Regions from separate parts of the Pantoea sp. X-Soil-ISGK-285 genome, predicted to be linked through region 2. Evidence: predicted binding sites of a transcription regulator. Region 2 holds the regulator's gene; each other region holds the start of a gene.

Region 1 (5,428 bases), 1.6 Mb from region 2:
TTAACCGGCATCGCTGCCAGACCGGAAGAGAGGATATGGCGCGGGTTCATTCCACCCAGAATTGCATTAACTACCGGATCTTTCGCTGACGCTTCCTGGTAAGAGAGCGGGGCGCCTTCAAGGTTAAGCGCCACGGCGTAGCCCAGCATTTCGATATGGCTCAGCTCTTCGGTAGCGGTCGAGATCAGCAGATCACGAATCCGCACATCACCGCGCGCGCCCATCGCCTGGAAAAAGTATTGCATCGCTACACGAATCTCACCTTCGACGCCGCCGATGGCCTGCTGGAGCAGCATGGCAAATTCTGGATCGGGTTTCTCTACACGAACCGGGAATTGAAGTTTTGATGAATGATGAAACATGATTATTTTCCTCGTCTGTGTTTGCAGTGGATGCAGAAAAAGCCTGGACACAGATATCGGATAAATAAAGCGAAACGACAGCAATTAACCGGAATTTCAGGTTGAATAAATGGCGAAAACGGTGTTTTCCGGAGCTATATCTGGTCCGGCGGGGCAGGCAATCTTAGCGGTGAGAAGGGGACAAGTGATTCAGAGCAGAAGAAATAAAAAAAGCCCCATAACAGGGGCTGATTCCGGACGGGAAAAGCATCCATGCTAATTCGCGTTCCCTCATAACAGACACAGATTTTTAGCTGTCGCTGGTCGCCGAAGCGCGCTGCAGAACATGTTCAAGCGCCTGACGGTAAATATCCTGCTTAACCACGTCACGCTCACTCTCCAGGCGGTGAATCAGGCCCAGCACAATGTCTTTATCGGAGACATGGGTTTTCGCATGGGCAAGTTCGGCATGGACTGCGGCGATAACCTGTTTTTCAGTGGTCAGCGCTGTGCCAGAGTTCATGAAGTAATCAGAAATCTGAGACTCTGTATTCATCGTTGTTTGCATGTCAGGCCTCATAAGAAATGGGGGGAAGAACGCGTCGATTCAGATCCGGTCACCGGCTGACGCAAAAAAAAATGCATCTGAAGGTGGAAATCCACAACACCTTCAGATGCGGTGCAAAGCACCTTTCGTTACAAGTGATTTAACATCACGAGACAAAGTTATACAAGAATCGCAAAGTTGTACAATGAAATTTGACAAAATTTAACTGGTCGGTGGTGTATGTAAAAAGCATGTTTAAAGTGAAAAAAGAGGTTTTTGATGGTTAATTTAATAAATACAGTGAGTTGGTGAGGTTTTCAGAGGGGTGGCGATTTTCAGACCAGGAGGCTGAGAATTGGGCTGACGACACATCAACGTGTTAAAACCGCTTTATTCCGCAGATTTCAGCCAAAGTTGTACAGGTTTCAGCGCTGGAAAAGTGGTGGGTGCGATTGTGCTGCTGCAATCCTGGCCGTCTGACAGGCCATGCCGCATAATTCACTTCCCACGCCTGATGCAGAAGGCTAAGGTTGACCCCTTATTTATCACAAGGAAATGATCATGGTTCACGACTATTTCGCAATTCCGCCTGCGGGCATGACTCAGGAACAACATAAACGTTCGGTCGCCGTGGCTGCTGCTCTGTCAGTGGCAAAAGAGTCCGTCAGCGCCTCCACCTCTGCAACCGGCTCAAAAACCGCCTGGGATCTGCAGGCCGTGGCGAATGAAGTTGCTAATCTGGCCGACGCGATTCAGGATGCGCTGGAGAGTGACAGCGAGGTGTAAATACTAACCGGTATCGTCTGAGGCTGCTGCGGAGGCGGTGCAGGACAGGGCGGTGGCAGCGTTCAGGAGCCGGTAAAGTCCGGCAATCGGACGCTGCCGGAAAATCCGCTTATTCCATTGCGGGTGGCTCATATTTAATATACTGACGCAGGGCATCATGGATAGCCTGGTTATTGCCCTCTTCCAGACCGCGTTCGGCATACTCTTTCGCCAGCGCCGCCAGTACATCGTCAAACTTCCCTTTGTAATTGAGATTATTCAGCGCAATTTGCTGACCGAGTATCGCTTTTAATACCGTAGTCTCAACCCTTAACTGCGCAACTGCCTCTTCAAGATGTTTGATTCGATCGTCGTCTGCCATAATCCCTCCATGCTTAAAAAAGCAGAATAACCAGCCCGCCCGTAATATTCAAACCTCTCCGAATGCCAGAGAAGCGTTGTCAGATTTTCCTTAAGTAAAAATAATCAGCCGGTGAATTTATAAGATTCTTTACTGTAAGAAGAAATCGACGATATTCAGGCGGTGCGGCGAAAGTAACCCGTTTCCGCTTACTCTGACGGCAATGCGAAAAAACGTTTAAAAAAAAGTGCATTACCATCAACCCTTTCGCTTAAAGATGTTCCATGTCACTTGATTAAAAGGGGGATTAGCTATTACTGTGTTTATATACAGTAATCTGAAAAAGGAGCGAAATTATGGAATTCATTAAACCTGCGGACATTCGTGCCGTTATGCCTTTACCGCTATATATCGAACGTGTGCCGTGCGGGTTTCCATCCCCGGCGCAGGATTATGTCGAACAACGTATTGATCTCAATGCGCTGATGGTCCAGCACCCCAGCGCCACCTATTTTGTCCGGGTCAGCGGCGAGTCAATGATTGAGGCGGGCATCAATGATGGTGACATGCTGGTGGTCGACAGTTCACTCACCGCCTCACACGGCGATATTGTGGTCGCCGCGGTCGAAGGTGAATTCACCGTTAAACGTCTCCAGCTTCATCCCTGTCTGCAACTGATGCCGATGAATACCAAATTTAAACCGATCGCTATCCAGACCGAAGATGCGCTGGAGGTGTTTGGCGTTGTGACCTTTGTTATTAAAGCGACCCACTGACCATGTTCGCGCTGGTCGACGTAAACAGCTTTTACGCGTCGTGTGAGACCGTTTTCCGGCCCGATCTTAAAGGTAAACCGGTAGTAGTGCTGTCGAACAACGACGGCTGCGTGATTGCGCGCAGCGCCGAGGCAAAGAAAGCCGGCATCAAAATGGGCACGCCCTATTTTAAAATGCGTGAAGAACTAACGCGTCACGCGGTGCAGGTCTTCAGCTCAAATTATGCGCTCTACGCCGACATGAGCCATCGGGTGATGACCATACTGGAAGAGATGGCGCCGTCGGTGGAGATCTACTCGATCGACGAGGCCTTTATGGATCTCACCGGCGTGCAGAACTGTATGGCGCTGGAGACCTTTGGTCGCCAGGTCAGAGAACGAATAGGCAAAGAGACCCATCTGACGGTGGGCGTCGGCATTGCACAGACTAAAACGCTGGCCAAGCTGGCGAATTTTGCGGCCAAAAAGTGGAGCAAAACCGGCGGCATTGTCGACCTGTCGGACCCTGAACGACAAAAAAAGCTGCTGGCGCTGATTGATGTGGCGGAAGTCTGGGGCGTGGGTCATCGGATCGGCAAACGGCTCAACGCTATGGGCGTTATGACGGCGAAAGATCTGGCCGATCAAAGCACCGAGGCCATCCGCAAACAGTTCAGCGTCGTGCTGGAGCGCACTGTCAGAGAGCTGCGTGGCGAATCCTGTCTGGAGCTGGAGTCAGTGACGCCGGTAAAACAGCAAATCATGTGTTCGCGCTCGTTTGGCAGCCGTATCTCCGACTACGATCAGATGCGCGAGGCTGTCTGCGCGTATGCCGAGCGCGCGGCGGAGAAGCTGCGCCGTGAGAATCAATATTGTCGTCAGGTAGGGGTATTTGTACGCACCAGTCCGCATGCGACTGACGAACCCTTTTATGGCAATCAGTCGATGGAGCAACTGCTGATTCCGACGCAGGACACACGCGACATCATCAGAGTTGCAATGGCGTGCCTGGATAACATCTGGATTGAGGGACATCGCTATATGAAGGCCGGCATCGTGCTGGGGGATTTTTTCAGCCAGGGCGTGGCTCAGTTTGATCTGTTTGACGAACATCAGCCACGCCGCAATAGCGAAGAGCTGATGAAGCTGATCGACACAGTCAATAAGCTCGGCAGCGGGAAGCTGTGGTTTGCCGGGCAGGGGATCAACAAAGCCTGGTCGATGAAACGCGAGATGCTGTCGCCTGCCTATACCACCCGGATAACCGATCTACCTGTGGTTGCGCTTAAGTGAAGGCTGACCCGATGTTCCTCTGCTGCTGAAGCCGCGGCCTCTGCTAAAAGCTTTTTTTATCACGCGATTAAAGTGGCAGGAAGTTATGCTTTGCCTGACCCGGTGAGTAGTTTTTCATCGGGTAATTTAAGCAAATTACCAGGTAAATATAATGGATTTCAGGCAGTTTGAAGCCAGAGTGATGCTCTGGCCCGCAATACATTTCACAGCAATCATAAAATCCCGCCATCATGACGAATATGAGATTTATGCGATCGACGATAACAGCAATATAAAAACCCGACTCTTTTTATGTTTTGCTGACAATGAAAACCACGCCAGCCTGCTTATTAAGCAATTTACGTTATGGCTGATAAAAATAAACGCGCTGAAGCGCAGCCAGCAGCGGGAAAAAGGCCGCACAGAGACAACATCCTTATCTGAATGAATCGCGTCCGGCTTGCACCGCAGACCAGACGGCGGCTGGTCAGACAGCGGCGAATCATATTAATGCGTCCGGGAAATAACGGGCCGTCTGCGCGTGACGGGCGACGGACGGCCTGGCTTGTTACCCGCGCCTGGGATAGAATCGCCATTGATTTTGACAGCAACACACCTCCCCAGGCCGGTAACAATGACCACGACAGCCACAACGTATAAAAACAAAGAGCGGGGACGCCCCAGAGAGTTCGGGATCGAACAGGCTCTGGATCACGCCATGATCGTTTTCCGGCAAAAAGGGTATCATGCGGCCTCAATGAACGATCTGGGTGAGGCGATGCATCTCTCCGCAGGCAGCATCTATAAGGCGTTTAAAGATAAGCGCTCGCTCTTCCTGCTGGTATTCGAACGCTATCTGTTGCTGAGAAATAGTGAGTTGCACCGTCGTCTGGCACCCTGTGCCAGCGGGCGGGGGAAAATAACCGAGCTATTGCAATTCTACCTGGATTCGGCACGTGCCACAGAAGGGCGTTGCGGCTGTCTGGTCGTCGCCAGCGCGATTGCGCTGCAGACGATGGATCAGCCACTCGCGCAGCGCATTGATGAGGTCGTTCAGCGTAATCAACGCTTCCTGGTCTCGCTGCTGGAGCTGGGACAACAGGATGGATCTATCAATAACACGCTGGACAGCGAGGCAGCAGCCGGTTTAATTCTCTGTATTGCTTTTGGATTGCGCGTGGCAGGTAAGGTCAGCGATGTGACTAACGAAGAAAAGACGCTGGCGCTGGCATTGAAAGTACTGGGGTAACCAGGCAAGGCCGCTCAATCAGTAAACAGACTTCCCGGACATGGGCTTCCAGACAGAGAAATTCTGCACTTTCCTTTCCCCTCATCTGATTATGTGCCAGGCTTTCACGCTTTATCCTGTAGCGAAGAAAATTAAGGCG
Region 2 (5,428 bases):
TGAAAGATCGGGTACGGTCGCATTTGGCGAGTAAGGCACGTTGCGCAGCAACTGGGTATAGCACTCCAGTTGTTCAATCAGCTGTTCACGGGTTAGTGAGCGCTGACGTGACGCCAGCAGGGCGGTGACACAGAGGTTCATGGCGTTAGCCGCGCCCGCTTCATTGATACGCACCATCAGGCTGGCAGCAATATCGTTGACGGTTGGTGTTAACCAGCTGGGACGCTGCGGCTCAATCGGATCGATGGCATCGCGCCATTCCGGCACCCGCTTGTTGAGATAGTTGACCAGCGGCAGGGGTTCGCCAAAGTTCACGTAACCCTGACCGAGATTGCGCAGCTTGCGTAAGCCGCGCACCATCTGCATGAAGCCCTCTTTCTCTTTCGCCGCGCCGCGCAGTTCTTTAGCGTAAGTGCCCACTTCCATCACGTGCTCATAGCCGATATAGATCGGCACCAGCGTGATCGGGCGATTTCCGCCGCGCAGCATCGCCTGCAGCGTCATGGCTAAGGTGCCGGTTTTAGGGTCCAGCAGGCGACCGGTTCGTGAACGGCCTCCTTCGACAAAGTACTCAACCGAATAGCCGCGGGTGAATAGCTCGCCGAGATATTCGCGGAATACCGTGGCGTAGAGCTTGTTGCCTTTAAAGGTACGACGAATAAAGAAAGCGCCCAGGCGACGGAAAATCGGGCCGGCTGGCCAGAAGTTGAGATTGATACCGGCTGCGATGTGCGGCGGCACCAGACCCTGATGATAGAGCACATAGGAGAGCAGCAGATAATCCATGTGGCTGCGATGGCACGGCACATAGACAATCTCGTGGCCATCCTGCGCCAGCTGGCGGACTTTTTCGCCGCCATTGACGTTGATGCCCTGATAGAGCCGACTCCAGAGCCAGCCCATCACGCGGTCAGTTACGCGGATGGCTTCATAGGAGAAGTTTGCCGCAATCTCCTCCATCATTTCGACGGCGTTCTGCTGCGCTTTCTCATGGGAGATTTTTTTGCTGCGAGCTTCATCTTCTACTGCTTTTTCAATCGCTTTGGATTGCAGCAGACGAGTAAACAGATCCTGACGCGCCGGCAAGCGCGGGCCAATCGCCGCCAGCCGCTGGCGGGCAAAATGAATGCGCGCCACGCGAGCCAGCTTCTGGGCGATCGACTGATCCGTACCGTGTTCAGTTGCCATGCGGCGCAGCGACACTGTCGGCGAGAAGCGGACAAAACTGTCGCGCCCGTGCCAGATAACGGCAAAGAACTTCTGCACCCCGTTCAGCACCCGCAGGTGTGGCGTTGCTTCGCCCTGGACTTCACGTCCTGGTGCGCGGCCAAACATCACCGTGACCGGCAGCATCTGAATATCCAGCTTAGGGTTATTGCGATGCAGGTCCAGGTAATCGTGAAAGATTTTCACAGATTCAACGCTGGGCACAAAATAGGGGAAGACGCGTGGGCCATTGTGGATAAAGACGTGGCGCGGCAGCAGAGAACCATCAATCTCCAGCGGAGTGAGCGGGTCGGGCAGGTGATGCCGCAGACACTGTGCACGTAAAGTCAGTAAGTCGGCCTTCGAATCGTAAGGCAAAACATACATAATAGGTCGGGTCGGATCCAGACCATGTTCAGACACGGGATCGGCCGGAATGGCCTTACTTTTTACCAAAAACGACAGTGGTAAATTAAGCAGTTTGTAATAGAGTTTACGCCAACCTGACATAGACAACATGAAGCCTCTTGTTAGCAAAGCGCCGCAAGCATACCAGAAAGCGCAGCGAAGATCTGTGGTGGTGCCAATTGCACGCAGCCCAGACATTGACGTCAATCCGATGAAAGGGTTCCCACATCATGGCAAATAATGCCACCGGACTTATCAGAATAGTAAAAGCTGCAGGTTACTCATGGCAGGGGCTTCGTGCCGCCTGGCAACATGAAGCGGCGTTTCGGCAGGAAGCGCTGGCTGCGCTGGCCGCTATTGTTATCGCGTGCTGGCTGGATGTCGATGTGGTCTCCCGCATCCTCATGATTGGTGCGGTGGTGCTGGTGGTCATTGTTGAAATCCTCAATAGCGCCATTGAAGCGGTGGTCGACCGCATCGGTCAGGAGCATCATCCGCTGGCGGGCCGGGCAAAAGACATGGGCTCGGCGGCGGTGCTGATCAGCATATTACTGGCACTCTTCGTCTGGATCGCGCTGCTCTGGACACATTTGCGATAAGCCTTCCATAACGCGTCTGAGGGCGCGTTTTCCCTGACAATCGGTTTCCATTTCACCAATACCTGTATATACTCACAGCGACTGTATAAACAACCAGGGGGCGGGATGAAAGCATTAACCAGCAGGCAGCAGCAGGTCTATGACCTGATTCGCGACCATATTTCTTCAACGGGCATGCCGCCTACGCGTGCCGAAATCGCCGCGCAGCTGGGCTTCCGTTCGCCGAACGCGGCAGAAGAGCATCTGAAAGCGCTGGCGCGCAAAGGCGTCATCGAGATCGTTTCCGGTGCATCGCGCGGCATTCGACTGTTAATGGAAGAAGAAGCCTCAGAAGGGCTACCGCTGATTGGCCGGGTTGCTGCCGGTGAGCCGATCATGGCGCAGGAACATATCGAAACCCACTACAAGGTCGATCCGGGCCTGTTTAAGCCGTCTGCTGACTTCCTGCTGCGCGTCAGCGGAATGTCGATGAAAGATATCGGGATTATGGATGGCGACCTGCTCGCGGTGCATAAAACCCAGGATGTGCGTAACGGCCAGGTTGTGGTTGCCCGCATTGATGATGAAGTCACCGTTAAGCGCTGGAAAAAGCAGGGTGCTATCGTGCATCTGCTGCCGGAAAACAGCGATTTTGACCCGATTGTCGTCGATACCCGTGCGCAGTCACTGACCATAGAAGGTCTGGCTGTTGGCGTGGTGCGCAACGGCGAGTGGCTCTGATTCTTCTGCCAGCGTGCATTCGCCTTCTCTGATGCTATTCTGTCTGCCCTAATTTTGTCGCTGCCTCTTTTGCGCAGCGACACTGAGCACGGAACGGCGAATGCGCTTTATTACGGCAACCGATAAAAATCTCTGGCGGCTTGCGCTGCCGATGATCCTTTCAAATATCACCGTTCCCTTACTGGGAGTGGTCGATACTGCAGTAATTGGTCATCTCGACAGCCCTGTCTATCTTGGCGGGGTTGCGGTCGGGACTACAGTGACCAGCTTCCTCTTTATGCTGCTGCTTTTCCTTCGAATGAGTACCACTGGCCTTACGGCGCAGGCATTTGGCGCTGGCGATAAAATGGCGCTGGCACGCGCGCTGACTCAGCCGCTGATCATTGCGCTGCTGGCGGGCGTACTGTTCATCGCTTTGCGTTATCCGATTATTCAGCTGTCGACCCATCTCGTTGGCGGCAATCCCGATGTACTCGAACAGGCGGCACTGTTTATTCAGATTCGCTGGCTCAGTGCGCCTGCCACGCTGGCAAACCTGGTCATTCTGGGCTGGCTGCTGGGCGTGCAGTATGCACGCGCGCCGGTGATCCTGCTGGTGGTGGGCAACCTGGTTAACATCGTGCTCGATCTCTGGCTGGTGATGGGGCTGCACTGGGGTGTCGCGGGGGCGGCAACCGCCACGGCGCTGGCGGAATACATTACGCTGGTTGTCGGCAGCATCATGGTCTGGCGGGTGTTAAAACTGCGCGGAATTACGCTTAGCCTGCTGAAGCAGAGCTGGCGCGGTGACAGCGGCCGGCTGCTGCGACTGAACCGGGACATCATGCTGCGCTCTCTGATGCTGCAGCTCTGTTTCGCCTCGCTGACCGTACTGGGTGCCCGGCTGGGTCCGGATGTGGTGGCGGTTAACGCAGTATTACTGATGTTCATCACTTTTACGGCTTACGCGCTGGATGGCTTTGCCTATGCGGTTGAAGCTTTTGCGGGTGAGGCGCATGGTGCAAAAGATGGCAGCAAGCTCCTGCGCGTCTGGCACTCTGCCTGTCGGCAGGCGGTAGTGGTGGCGCTGTTCTTCTCGCTGATCTATGCCATTTTTGGCCCGCAGATCGTTACCCTGCTGACCTCTCTTCAGTCACTCCAGCAGACAGCGGACCGCTATCTGGTCTGGCAGATGATAATGCCGCTGATCGGCGTCTGGTGTTATCTGCTGGATGGCATGTTCATCGGAGCGACGCGCGGGCGTGAGATGCGTAACAGCATGGTAGTTGCCGCAGCCGGCTATTTTCTGACGCTGCTTAGCGTACCGGTGTTAGGTAACCATGGTCTGTGGCTGGCGGTCACGATTTTCCTGGCGCTGCGCGGCCTGTCGCTGTGGCTCATCTGGCGTAAGCACTGGCGTCAGAACAGCTGGTTTGATGCCTGAGTCAGCCGTGGCTGCACGCAAGCCGATACGGATTATTCTGTATTATTCCACGGTTAATAAATTGGCTACTACAATTAACTCCATGCAGCGCAGTTAACCAGCGCTTTGTATCGTTATTTTGTTAAGTAGCAAGATAATCATTAAAACCCGAGGATTGGAGGTCTGCCATGAATAAAGACGAAGCAAGCGGCAACTGGAAGCAGTTCAAAGGCAAAATGAAAGAGAAATGGGGCAAGCTGACCGACGATGATATGCAGGTTATCGAAGGTAAACGCGATCAGCTGGTCGGCAAAATCCAGGAGCGTTACGGCTCTACCAAAGATGAAGCCGAGCGCGAAGTAAGCGACTGGGAAGGTCAGAACAAAGATCACCGCTGGTAATCAGACAATAGCTTGATAATCAGCTGAATGCGTTCCGGTGGGCCCTCACCGGAACCGCACAAGGATGTGCCGATTACCCGCGTTTCCCCCGCTTTTTACCCTCATCCTGATGGTCATGCTCGCAGCTTTCATGGTGCGTACAGGCTTCAACCGCAGCACAATTTTCACATAAACCATGCGCTTCAATCACGCTGTGGCGTAATGCAAACTGCGCTTCACCTGCCAGACCAGCAATAATCTTCTCTACGCCCTGCGCCTGCTTCTCTGTAACGGCGGCACAGCGGTCACAGACCAGCATCACCGATGTATGTGCTGGTGCCTCAAAATGGTGACACATGACGTAGCTGTTGTTGGATTCCACCCGATGAATGAAACCCTGCTCCAGCAGGAAATCGAGCGCCCGGTAAACCGTGGGTGGCTTGGCCTGCGGCTCGCTGACCCGGAGTTGATCCAGCAGATCGTAGGCGCTGATCGAGCCAGGCTGCTCGGCCATCAGGCGCAACACTTCAGCACGTTGCGAAGTCAGACGCACACCGCGCTGCAGGCACATCTTTTCGGCCTGAATCAAAATTTGCTGCGACGTCATGTTTGTCATGAAAATTCTCCGCTGGATAAGTGATGTTATTTTATCACACATAGTTTCGCGGCGCTGAGGTTGGTTTTCGTCTGAAAAAACAGCATCATTTGCCTGA
Region 3 (5,428 bases), on a different replicon from region 2:
GGATTTTTCTTCAGTCCTTCAGCATCGGCTTTATGGTTGTCTTTCAGTTTGAAGCGTAACCGGGTGGCACAATGAACCAGACTTACGATGTTCTCCCGGCCACCAATATGGCTGAGGATATCCTGCGCCAGCGTGTGATATTCCATCTCGATTTCCTTACAACCGATGCCTGCGGACATCAGTTAACTGAGCCAAAAATGAAAAAAAACCTGAGAACGTCCTCCTTTCAGAGTTCGCGCTCAGGTTTTGCCTGCGTTAAGCAGTAACAATCCGGTTTATAGAGCTTATTGCCCCTCTTTTCTCACCCGTTCGATGTTAATGGCGAGAAACATGATCTCTTCTGCAGTCAGATCACGCTGATAGCTTTGTTGCAGATGCTGCGCGATTTTCACCGCACATTTCCAGGCTTTGGGATAGTTATCTTTTACTGCTGTATGCAGCGATACATCGTCATCGTCCACCACGGTACGCGTCAGCATCCGCTGAGCAAAAAACTTCAGATGAGTGACAAAACGCTGGTAACTCAGCGACGATTCGATGTACTCCAGCTGCAGTTGATACTTCACCAGTTGCAGAATCTCCTGCATAACCCGGGTGACATGCATCACTTCCGGCATTTCATTATTGAGCTGCGCCGTCACCAGATGTAGCGCGATAAATCCGGCTTCATCCTCCGCCAGTTCGACATTCAGACGACGTGAAATGATAGCCCTGGCCTCCTGACCCAGTGCGAACTCTTTGGGGTAGAGGCGTTTGATATCCCACAGCAACACATTTTTAATTGCCAGACCTTTTTTCTGCCTTTCAATGGCAAAGTAGCAGTGGTCGGTCAATGTGATATACAAGCTCTCCTGCAATGTCCCCAGACGTTGTGTTGCCAGATCAATAATGCGGTCGCAGGTGGTCATCACTTCAGGAGGGATCTGGTGTAACAACTCCTCAAGACGACGTACCAGCAGATCACTTTGCAGCGCAAATACCTTCTCAATTTGCGCAGCGTTGAGACTGTCACCGATGCGCTTCTGGAAAGCCAGTCCACGCCCCATCACGACCTGTTCGCGTCCCTGCTCATCCTGAACCATCACCACGTTGTTATTAAGAATTTTGGCGATTTTCATCGGAACCCCAGAAACAAAAAAACCTGACATCCGACAGAGGCCAGAAGTCAGGTTTTGCCTGCCTAAGCAGTAACAATCCAGTTCGGGAACTCTATCAGTTTTAGTCGTGACCTCAATCTGTCAGGGCAAAAAGCGTGACAGCGATCGAAATCCTCTTATTAACTTAAAAAGTGACTACCGTGTTGAGTTCAGTCACCCAGGCATCCTGCGTGTGGCGATACCCGCCGGACGAGACCAGTATTAAAGCCCGGGGTGCGGTTCCGGGCAGCAAAAGGGGTATGACGCTCAGTGGAATGAAAACTCACGTTATGGAAGGAAGATGGTCATGCGAGGAAGGTCGTCTGAAAAATCGACTAATGGACTGCAGTGTTCATTAACTGCCATTTAGCGATTAAAAACACACCGCTTTGAACGCTTTTGTCACTGATCACAATGTTTTGATTTATCGGACGAAAAGTTTTTAACGTGTGAAATCGTTCCGTTGAGCGTCAGAGCCCGTTATGCAGGGTAAAAGAGTGGAAGGAAGACTATCTGTAAAGAAGTTAGCAGGAGAACAGCTCAAACCGCTATTCAGAAACAGCAACGCCGGAAGGTTCGCTTCCGGCGCTGTTGAGATTACGCGGCTTTAACGGCGCGTACTTTCTTTGCAGCAGGCTCTTCCTGCGACTCATCCGCGCTATCGTCTGAGACAGCTTCTGGCTGAGAGACGGGTGCTGCTGCCGCTTCCGGCAGTTTGCTGGTGCGCAGAATATGCTGAACGGCATCTTTCTGCTCTGCAATCAGCAGGCCCAGCGTTTCTGCCTGAGATTCATCCAGTGCAGGTTGATACTGTAACAGCCAGTCGGTGAAGGCTTCGGCCATATCGAGCATTTTGTCGTAGGCATCGGCCTCTTTCTTATTGGCAAACGTCATCTTCTCTTCACCCTTTCTGACTACTACAAACTTTGTTTCAACAGCCATCTTCTCGCCCTCAGGTACTGTGTATGCATACAGTATATCATGCCGATCCTGCTTTGCCAGCAGAGAATAGAGTTTATCGGTTGTGCACGGGCTAACCTTAACCTGGCACAGGCTTTTTTCATTTTTCCTGACGCATTCTCCGCCGCGAGGGTCGGCGGCTACACCAGCAGCTCTTCAAGAAACATCGCCAATGCCTTACGGGGATCGTCCTCTTCCGAGACGATCACCTCGATCCCCCACTGCCCCAGCACCTCTTTGGCCACAGGGTTGTTACGGTTAGTGAACAGGTACGATTTTGGCCGGGCGGTTGCCAGCCCGGTGCGGCCCCACATCTTGGTCAGACGGTAAAACAGCAGGCGAATATTGAAATCACTGATGCTGTAGCCGACAAACAGCACTGAGTTGCCCATCACATCGTGAGTCAGTTTAATGTCGAGCGGCGAATCAAAATAGAGGCGTTCAAAATAGCTGCTCTCATCGAGCACGATTGAAGTGTCATCATCAAAATCACCGTGCAGCTTGATGATGTGACGCTTATCTTCGGTGAGAGAAACCAGGTCCGCGGCGTTGGCCACTTTATAATAGGGTACGCCGTGCGCTTCATGCGCCGCTTCCAGCCAGCGATCGTAATTGGTGGTGTAGATTCGCGAAAAGTTACCCTGGGTAATCATGGTATGAATTTCAGAAGAGCGGACATCAATATCGGGGCGATGCCATTCGCGATCCATCCAGCTGCGCAGCGGGCCAAGCGAACCTTTTTTCTGTTTGTAATACTCCGCCAGCGACAGGTGCGTGCCATAGGTATTGAAGATTTTTGGATCGTAACCCAGCTCATTAGCAAGATGCGCAATCAGTTCATGCCACTCGGGCAGGCCAAAATTGCGCGAAATACCGGCACCGGCAAACAGAATCAGTTTGCCGGAATCATAGGCGCGTTTGAGTTCAGGTTTCATGCCATGCCCCGCGAGGTTTTTAAAAAGGTGGCGAAGCGATCCAGCGCGATGCGCCGCATCGAGATCTCATTCTTGAGTTCGCCCATTTCAGCAAACGTCTGCTCATAGCCTTCGGGAATAAAGACGCAGTCCCACTGAAAGCCACGCGTTCCGGCAGGTTTCGCGGCGATAGTGCCGCGCAGTTCACCCGAAAACTGGTACATTTTGCGGCCATCGCAGTAGCCAAGCACCGTTTTGGCCGTCACGGCCTGGCTGTCGAGCCCCTGCACCAGTGCGGTAAAGCGCTCAGCGTCCAGGCGGTTCCAGAAGATGCGGGTCAGACCGGCGGGCAGGCCATTGAGGCCATCCAGATAGAGGCCGGTATGCTCCACAAACAGCGGTCGCCCAATCAGCGAAAAGGCTTTGGTCAGTTTGTCGCGCACCAGGTCGAGTTCGTTTTCAGTCTGAATTTCTTCGATGCGACGGGCGATGGGCAGAACTTCGACCCCGACAGGTTCGAGTATTTTGCGCACCTCCGCCAGCTTTTGCTCATTGGCAGAAAGGAATCTGATTTTCATGGGGCTTCCAGGTCAATTACTCCGCCACGCAGTGAGGATTTTACGGAAACAGGCGGGCAGGATAAATCACTAACGCTGGAGAGTGTAGTTCAATTCTGTGCTCATCAGGTTGAAGTGCGCAGAACCGGCCGCAGCAGGCGGGCCGGTTCTGCAGTCTCAGTAAACAATGCCGGGTGGATTCACCGTGGACTGAGTGATGGCCTCATCCTGTTCGCCCCAGCGTGCCAGCACCTGCTGATACTGCCCGCCTGCGATGGTGCCATCCAGCGCAGCCTGCAGCGCGGGTGCCAGGCCATTGCCCTTTTTGGTGGTCACGGCGACCCAGGCGCGAAACGGTCCGCTGCCAACCAGCTTTGTCTGTCCGCGTGACGCCACTTTCCAGGCCGCCATAGAGTGAGGGCCAAACATCGCATCTGCCCGTCCCGACAGCAGCGTCAGCGTCGCGGAGGCATCATCAGTCAGGTAAATCGGCGTTACCGCAGGCAAACCTTTAGCCCGGTTCTGCTCATCCCAGCTCAGTAAAATACGCTCCTGATTGGTGCCCGAGGCGACGATAATCCGCTTACCGGCAATATCCGCCGGACTATTAATCTTGCTGATATGACTGTCGCTTTTCACCGCAAAAGCGTGGTTGTCGGCGCGATACGTCGCAAAATCGAACTTCTTCTTGCGCTCTTCGGTCACGGCAATATTGAACATCGCGACATCATAACGTCCGGCGCTGATGCCCAGTGGCCAGTCCTCCCAGGAAGCCGGAACCAGCCTGAGTTTCAGGCCCAGGCTATCAGCAAGGAGTCGGGCGATATCGGGATCGCTGCCGATCCGCGTGACGTTATCAGACGCCAGCAGCGACAGCGGCGGCGAGTTGGTCGCTGAGGTAGCGACCGTCAGGGTGCCCGGTTCGATAAAGCGGTAATTGGCCGGAATTTGAGCAATAGCCTGCGGATTGGCCGGGGCATGAATCGGCGTCTCGTTTTGCAGGACATCGAGCTTCTCAGCCGCAGAACAGGCCAGCGCCGGAAGCAGCGTCAGAACCGTTAACGTTAATGCCCTCATAACACGCGCGCCAGAAAACGGCGGGTGCGCTCATGACGCGGATTATTGAGCACCTGGGTGGTGCTGCCCTGTTCCACAATCCGGCCATCCACCATAAAGACCACGTTGTCCGCCACTTCCCGGGCAAAGCCGATCTCATGCGTCACAATCACCAGCGTGGTACCGGAACGCGCCAGCTTTTTAATTACATCCAGCACTTCGCCCACCAGTTCCGGGTCCAGCGCCGAGGTTGGCTCATCAAACAGCATGACCCGTGGATTGAGCATCAGCGCACGCGCAATCGCGATGCGCTGCTGCTGCCCGCCCGACAGGTGACGCGGCCACGCATCGGCTTTATGCCGCAGGCCCACAATATCCAGCAGTTCGCCTGCACGCTGTATCGCTTCCGGTTTCGTTAACTGACGATGGGCAATCGGCGCTTCAATCAGGTTATCCAGCACGCTGAGGTGTGGGAACAGATTGAAGTTCTGGAACACGTAGCCGACATTGATGCGCTGGCGCAGAATCGCCTTCTCTTTCAGTTCATACAGCTTATTGCCGCGCTGCTGATAGCCGATGTAGTCGCCATCAATCTGAATAAATCCTTCGTCGACCCGTTCCAGATGATTGATGGTGCGCAGCAGCGTGGATTTACCGGAGCCGGACGGCCCGAGGATCACCGTGACGGACCCCGGTGCCAGTGACAGCGATACATCATCCAGCGCTTTATGTTTACCAAATCGTTTACTGACGCCGGTGATGCTGATGGCACCGGTAGTGTGTGAGGTGCGGTAATCAATGGCTT
Region 4 (5,428 bases), 1.1 Mb from region 2:
CTCGATGATCGCCTGGCCGGTCGCCTGAAGAATCTGCTGATTACCCTGCTCTGCTTCTGCATCGCCTCGGTTTCAGTCGAGTTACTGTTTCCTTATCCGTTCGCCTTTATTATCGGGCTGGCAATCTCGACCTGGGGCTTTATTCTGCTGGGCGCCCTTGGCCAGCGCTACGCGACTATCGCCTTTGGTGCTCTGCTGATTGCGGTCTATACCATGCTCGGCATCGGACTGTTCAGCCAGTGGTATATGCAGCCGATGCTGCTGCTGGTCGGCGCGCTGTGGTACAACCTGCTGACATTACTGGGCCATCTGATGTTTCCGGTCCGGCCGGTGCAGGAGCAACTGGCCGGGAGTTTTTCACAACTGGCGCGTTACCTTGATGCCAAAGCGAACCTTTTCGATCCCGACGCAGGCGATCAGGATGATGCCGCGTTTATCGATGCGGCGATGGTCAACAGCCAGTTAGTGGCGCAACTTAATCTGACCAAGACCACACTGCAGAGTCGTCTGCGCGGCGATCGCGGGTCGCGCGGCACCCGCCGTAGTCTGCACTACTACTTTGTGGCGCAGGATATTCATGAACGGGCCAGCTCTTCCCATCTGCAATATCATCTGCTGCGCGGCGACTGGCGCTACAACGAAATTCTGTTTCGCTTTCAGCGCCTGCTGAATATGCAGGCTCAGGCCTGTCGCCAGCTGGCACATTGCATTCTGATGCGTCAAAGGTGGGTGCATGACAGCCGTTTTGAGCGTGCATTTGAACGATTACAGAAAGCGATAGAACGTCTGGAGCAGCATGACCCCGACGCTACGCATACCCGTGCTCTTTTCTGGCTGCTGCGCAACCTGCGCGCCATCGACGCACAGCTTGCTTCGATCGAATCAGAACAGACGCTGGCCGGTGAAGATCCTCAGCACAGTGACAATCTGCTGTCACGCGAAGGATTGAGTGGCTGGAGTGATATCCGGCTGCGTTTCAGCCGCCACCTCTCGCCCGCATCGGCGCTGTTCCGGCATGCGGTTCGGATGTCTGTGGTGCTCTGTATTGGATATGGTTTTATTCAGGTAACCGGGCTGGAACGGGGTTACTGGATTTTGCTGACCAGCCTGTTTGTCTGCCAGCCCAACTACAATGCAACGCAGCGACGACTGGCCTTGCGCATCGGCGGAACGCTGGCGGGGATTGCGATTGGTCTGCCCGTTTTATGGCTGGTGCCTTCGATTGAAGGTCAGTTAATCCTGATAGTGATTACCGGCGTACTGTTCTTCGCTTTCAGGCAGGTGCAGTATGCACAGGCCACGCTGTTTATCACTCTGCTGGTGCTGCTCTGCTTTAACCTGCTGGGCGAAGGGTTTGAGGTTGCCCTGCCGCGGGTAGTGGATACCTTACTGGGCTGTGGCCTGGCCTGGCTGGCTGTCGCGTTTATCTGGCCTGACTGGCGCTTTCGTCAGTTACCTGCCGTGGCAGAACGAACGCTGAAAGCGAATTGCCGCTATCTGGACGCGATCATGGAGCAATATCATCAGGGCAAAGATAACCGTCTCGCCTATCGCATTGCACGGCGTGATGCGCATAACGCGGATGCTGAACTGGCGTCGGTGGTCTCAAACATGAGCAGTGAAAGTCGCACCAGCCAGAAGCTGCGCGATTCGGCTTTTCAGCTGCTTTGCTCCAACCATTCGTTTCTGAGTTACATTTCTGCGCTGGGCGCTCACCGCGATAAAATTACCGCACCCGAACTGCTGACATTGCTGGATGATACGGTTTGCTATGTGGAGGATGTGCTGCAGACGGAAGTTGTCAGCGATGAGCACGTAGAAACGATGCGCCATCAACTGGCTCAGCGAATCAGCCAGCTGGCCGCAGATGCGGATACGCGTGCGCCGCTGGTGCTCCAGCAACTCGGTCTGCTGGTGGCATTAATGCCCGATGTGGCTCGCCTGCGCCGCACGCTAATCACTGATTAGCCTTCGCCGCTTCTGAGATTGGGGTTTGATAAAAGCGTGCGCTGGAACCACGCATTCAGCTCCGCCCGTGTCGCCTGCGGCAGCGCGGCGGCATGGTGGCCCGTGATGGCCCCCTGCAGCGCAAGTAATGTCTGGAACCCAACGTGCTGGTTGATCGCTTTAAGCTTCAGCCAGCACTGTTTAGCCCCCATCTGGTAGAGATGATTGACGCTCATGACGCCCGCCTCGTACAGCATCATCTCCATACGTACGCTGAGATTTGGCAGATCTTTTAACCGCGGTGAGGATTGTCGGTCCTGCAACTCCAGCTGCGCCGTTTCTAAAGAGGCAGCAGAGAGCGCCAGCAGATGGTCAGGGTCGCGCCATAACGCCTCATCGACCCGAAAGTAATTGAGACTCACCAGCTTGCCCCGCTTGCGAAAAATCAGGGGTTGCAGCGGACGATCTGTAAGGTATTCCCGCAGAGGTTCACTGGCACGCAGATAGAGTTCGTCTTTATTAATTAAGGCAAAAACCACACTTTCTACAGCCAGGGCATAGCCTCCGAACTGGGTGCGCGACTCTATTGTTCCTAATGGGGCCAGGCGCGCTCTGGAGCGCTCTACAACCGGATTCACCTTTTTCATTGCACCACCTCCATGTAAGAAATATATCGTAAATTACCTTGGGTATCAGGTAATTAGAAGATAAAAAAAAGCGTCAACGGGTTCAATGAATAAATAGCGTTTCAACTAATCTTGTCGCGATTTTGCGAGGCGTTTTCAGAAATTTGGGTTGATCTTTATCCAGGATGACAGTACTGTATATTCATACAGTCCACTGCTGGTGATTAACTTATGCGAACACAACATCCTAATAATTCACGCTATGCTCATCATTATGCGTCCTCTTCCGTTCCGGCCTCTCAGGGCGGTGGAATTACTGAGTTACGCTACAGCGAACAGCCCGGTATGATGCAGATGTTGCTGTTGCCTTTATTGCAGCAGCTGAGTCAGCAATCACGCTGGCAGTTGTGGTTAACACCGGCATATAAACTGAATCGCACCTGGCTGCAGGAATCAGGATTACCACTGGATAAAAGTATGCATATCGCCGATTCTGAACGTCTGAATGCGGTTGAAGCGATGGTTAAAGCATTGCGTACAGGAAATTACAGTGTCGTTCTGGCATGGATTCCTTACGATCTTGACGAAGATGAACGACGTCAACTTGAAAATGCGGCGGCAGAGGGTGAAGCGTTAGGATTGATTTTGCGTGCAAGCGGGACATCAGAAGCGCCTCTCAGACCGCAAACTGCGATAAAAATTCAGTCGGATTTGTTTCATTAAGTAAAAATCAGAAGTTTCCCAAGCTATTTTTCTTATCTGTCGCAGCTAAACCACTGATTCTGTTAGTTCGAGCGTTGACAATGGTTTAGCAAGTTTTTAGGGCTTTTTGCCGCGGCAATAAGACCAGCCTAATTGTTAGAAATTGTGTATAAATCGCTGTTTTTTTACATAAGCGCCTCACATCATACTTGTAAGTTTCCAATCTCGTTGTAGACTTTAGCTCGCCAGGGTGCTCAATAACCTCCGTTTTTTGCGGTAGAGTCATAAGCGAGCGTTTTGACCCGGCGAAGGATTTAAACCAAGAGCAACCTTTTTGCTCATTGCCTATTTGGATGATAACGAGGCGCAAAATGAAAAAGACAGCTATCGCAATTGCAGTGGCACTGGCTGGCTTCGCTACCGTAGCGCAGGCCGCTCCGAAAGATGACACCTGGTACACCGGTGCTAAACTGGGCTGGTCTCAGTATCACGACACTGGTTACTACGGTAACGGTTACGAAAACAATGACGGTCCAACTCATGAAAGCCAGCTGGGTGCAGGTGCATTCGTTGGTTACCAGGCAAATCCATACCTGGGCTTCGAGCTGGGCTATGACTGGCTGGGTCGCATGCCTAACAAAGGCAACGTGACTAACGGCGCATTCAAAGCACAGGGCGTTCAGCTGGCTGCTAAACTGAGCTACCCAATCTATGACGATCTGGACGTGTATACTCGTCTGGGCGGCATGGTATGGCGTGCAGACTCAACGCAGACTAACCCAACTACTGGCCGCATCAGCGACCACGACACCGGCGTATCTCCGCTGGCTGCTGTTGGTGTTGAATATGCGCTGACCAAAAACTGGGCTACCCGTCTGGATTACCAGTGGGTTAACAACATCGGTGATGCACAGACTGTTGGTACGCGTCCAGACAACGGCATGCTGAGCGTAGGCGTTTCATACCGCTTCGGTCAGGATGACGTCGCTGCTCCGGCGCCAGCTCCGGCTCCAGCACCAGCTCCAGTTGTTGAAACCAAGCGTTTCACTCTGAAGTCTGACGTTCTGTTCACCTTCAACAAATCTACCCTGAAGCCAGAAGGCCAGCAGGCTCTGGATCAGCTGTACAGCCAGCTGAGCTCAATGGATCCTAAAGATGGTTCCGTTGTCGTACTGGGCTTCACCGATCGCATCGGTTCAGAGCAGTACAACCAGAAACTGTCTGAGAAACGTGCTCAGTCAGTCGTAGATTACCTGGTATCTAAAGGTATTCCTTCTAACAAGATCTCTGCACGTGGCATGGGTGAATCTAACCCAGTTACCGGCAACACCTGTGACAGCGTGAAAGGCCGTAATGCCCTGATCGACTGCCTGGCGCCGGACCGTCGTGTAGAAATCGACGTTAAAGGTATCAAAGACGTTGTAACTCAGCCACAGGCTTAAGTTTATACGTAATAAAAAACCCCGCTAAGGCGGGGTTTTTTTATGCCGGTAATAAAACCGGACTGAAAGATAAAGGCTCTGATTGCCCTGCCCGATTCCGATTATTCGCTCTCTGAACCGGAGTTACCCAGAATCGCCTGCAAATCCTGCTTCAGGCTCGACATCTGAGTGGCATATTTCTCTTTACGTTCTGCATCTTCTATCAGCTGAACAATCGTTTCAGAGAGCGTGCAGCCGCGCCGCTGTGCCAGACCTGCCAGTCGCTGCCAGACCAGATACTCCAGGTCTATCGATTTTTTTCGCGTATGCTGATGTTCAGCGTTGAAATGGCGTTTTCGTCGGGCACGGATGGTCTGCTTCAGTCGGTTATCCAGATCAGCGTGAATATGTTCTGCGATCCATTCATTCACTGTAACCGGATTATTTTCCATTGCCAGCAGCTTATCCACTGCTGCCTGCGCCGCGCTTAACTCAAGGTGACGCGTGATCAGTTCACCTTCCCGATGTTTTTTCACCAGGTATTTCCACTTCCATCCACATTCAAGATTTTCGAGTTGCTGGTATTTCATCGGAATCTCATCGTGATCACGTAACGAACTAAGAATAACAGCTTTTTTCCCGGATGCAGCAACGAAAAACATGCTGTCACCATCACATCTTCAACAGGAAGTCTGCAGTGCTTAACAAGGGTGAATCCTGTATAATCTCGCT

The links. The regulator LexA, encoded in region 2, represses DNA repair genes until DNA is damaged. The targets are predictions, from matches to a motif close to TNCTGTATGTACATACAGNA.
Region 1: umuD (translesion error-prone DNA polymerase V autoproteolytic subunit) is a predicted target of LexA. The motif match lies at 2,330-2,349, and genes of this name have one in related genera.
Region 3: AC6I8B_RS20190 (YebG family protein) is a predicted target of LexA. The motif match lies at 2,094-2,113, and genes of this name have one in related genera.
Region 4: sulA (SOS-induced cell division inhibitor SulA) is a predicted target of LexA. The motif match lies at 2,766-2,785, and genes of this name have one in related genera.

The regions. Positions count from the first base shown of each region.
Region 1 covers NZ_AP035938.1:1,917,068-1,922,495, forward strand. Annotated here, with positions in the region: gene AC6I8B_RS09155 (manganese catalase family protein) at 1-362, opposite strand, end outside; gene AC6I8B_RS09160 (biofilm development regulator YmgB/AriR family protein) at 652-909, opposite strand; gene AC6I8B_RS09165 (hypothetical protein) at 1,450-1,674, shown strand; gene AC6I8B_RS09170 (hypothetical protein) at 1,784-2,035, opposite strand; gene umuD (translesion error-prone DNA polymerase V autoproteolytic subunit) at 2,371-2,790, shown strand; gene umuC (translesion error-prone DNA polymerase V subunit UmuC) at 2,793-4,061, shown strand; gene AC6I8B_RS09185 (hypothetical protein) at 4,213-4,488, shown strand; gene AC6I8B_RS09190 (TetR/AcrR family transcriptional regulator) at 4,675-5,289, shown strand.
Region 2 covers NZ_AP035938.1:307,617-313,044, forward strand. Annotated here, with positions in the region: gene plsB (glycerol-3-phosphate 1-O-acyltransferase PlsB) at 1-1,716, opposite strand, end outside; gene AC6I8B_RS01355 (diacylglycerol kinase) at 1,845-2,213, shown strand; gene lexA (transcriptional repressor LexA) at 2,319-2,933, shown strand; gene dinF (MATE family efflux transporter DinF) at 3,034-4,356, shown strand; gene AC6I8B_RS01370 (CsbD family protein) at 4,524-4,736, shown strand; gene zur (zinc uptake transcriptional repressor Zur) at 4,810-5,331, opposite strand.
Region 3 covers NZ_AP035939.1:186,116-191,543, reverse strand. Annotated here, with positions in the region: gene bglF (PTS beta-glucoside transporter subunit IIABC) at 1-146, opposite strand, end outside; gene licT (BglG family transcription antiterminator LicT) at 285-1,118, opposite strand; gene AC6I8B_RS20190 (YebG family protein) at 1,734-2,078, opposite strand; gene AC6I8B_RS20185 (SIR2 family protein) at 2,237-3,031, opposite strand; gene AC6I8B_RS20180 (non-canonical purine NTP pyrophosphatase) at 3,028-3,588, opposite strand; gene AC6I8B_RS20175 (ABC transporter substrate-binding protein) at 3,745-4,644, opposite strand; gene AC6I8B_RS20170 (amino acid ABC transporter ATP-binding protein) at 4,641-5,428, opposite strand, start outside; gene AC6I8B_RS20165 (amino acid ABC transporter permease) at 5,419-5,428, opposite strand, start outside.
Region 4 covers NZ_AP035938.1:1,445,941-1,451,368, reverse strand. Annotated here, with positions in the region: gene yccS (YccS family putative transporter) at 1-1,968, shown strand, start outside; gene AC6I8B_RS06750 (TfoX/Sxy family DNA transformation protein) at 1,965-2,594, opposite strand; gene sulA (SOS-induced cell division inhibitor SulA) at 2,805-3,296, shown strand; gene ompA (porin OmpA) at 3,647-4,717, shown strand; gene matP (macrodomain Ter protein MatP) at 4,819-5,286, opposite strand; gene AC6I8B_RS06730 (AAA family ATPase) at 5,340-5,428, shown strand, end outside.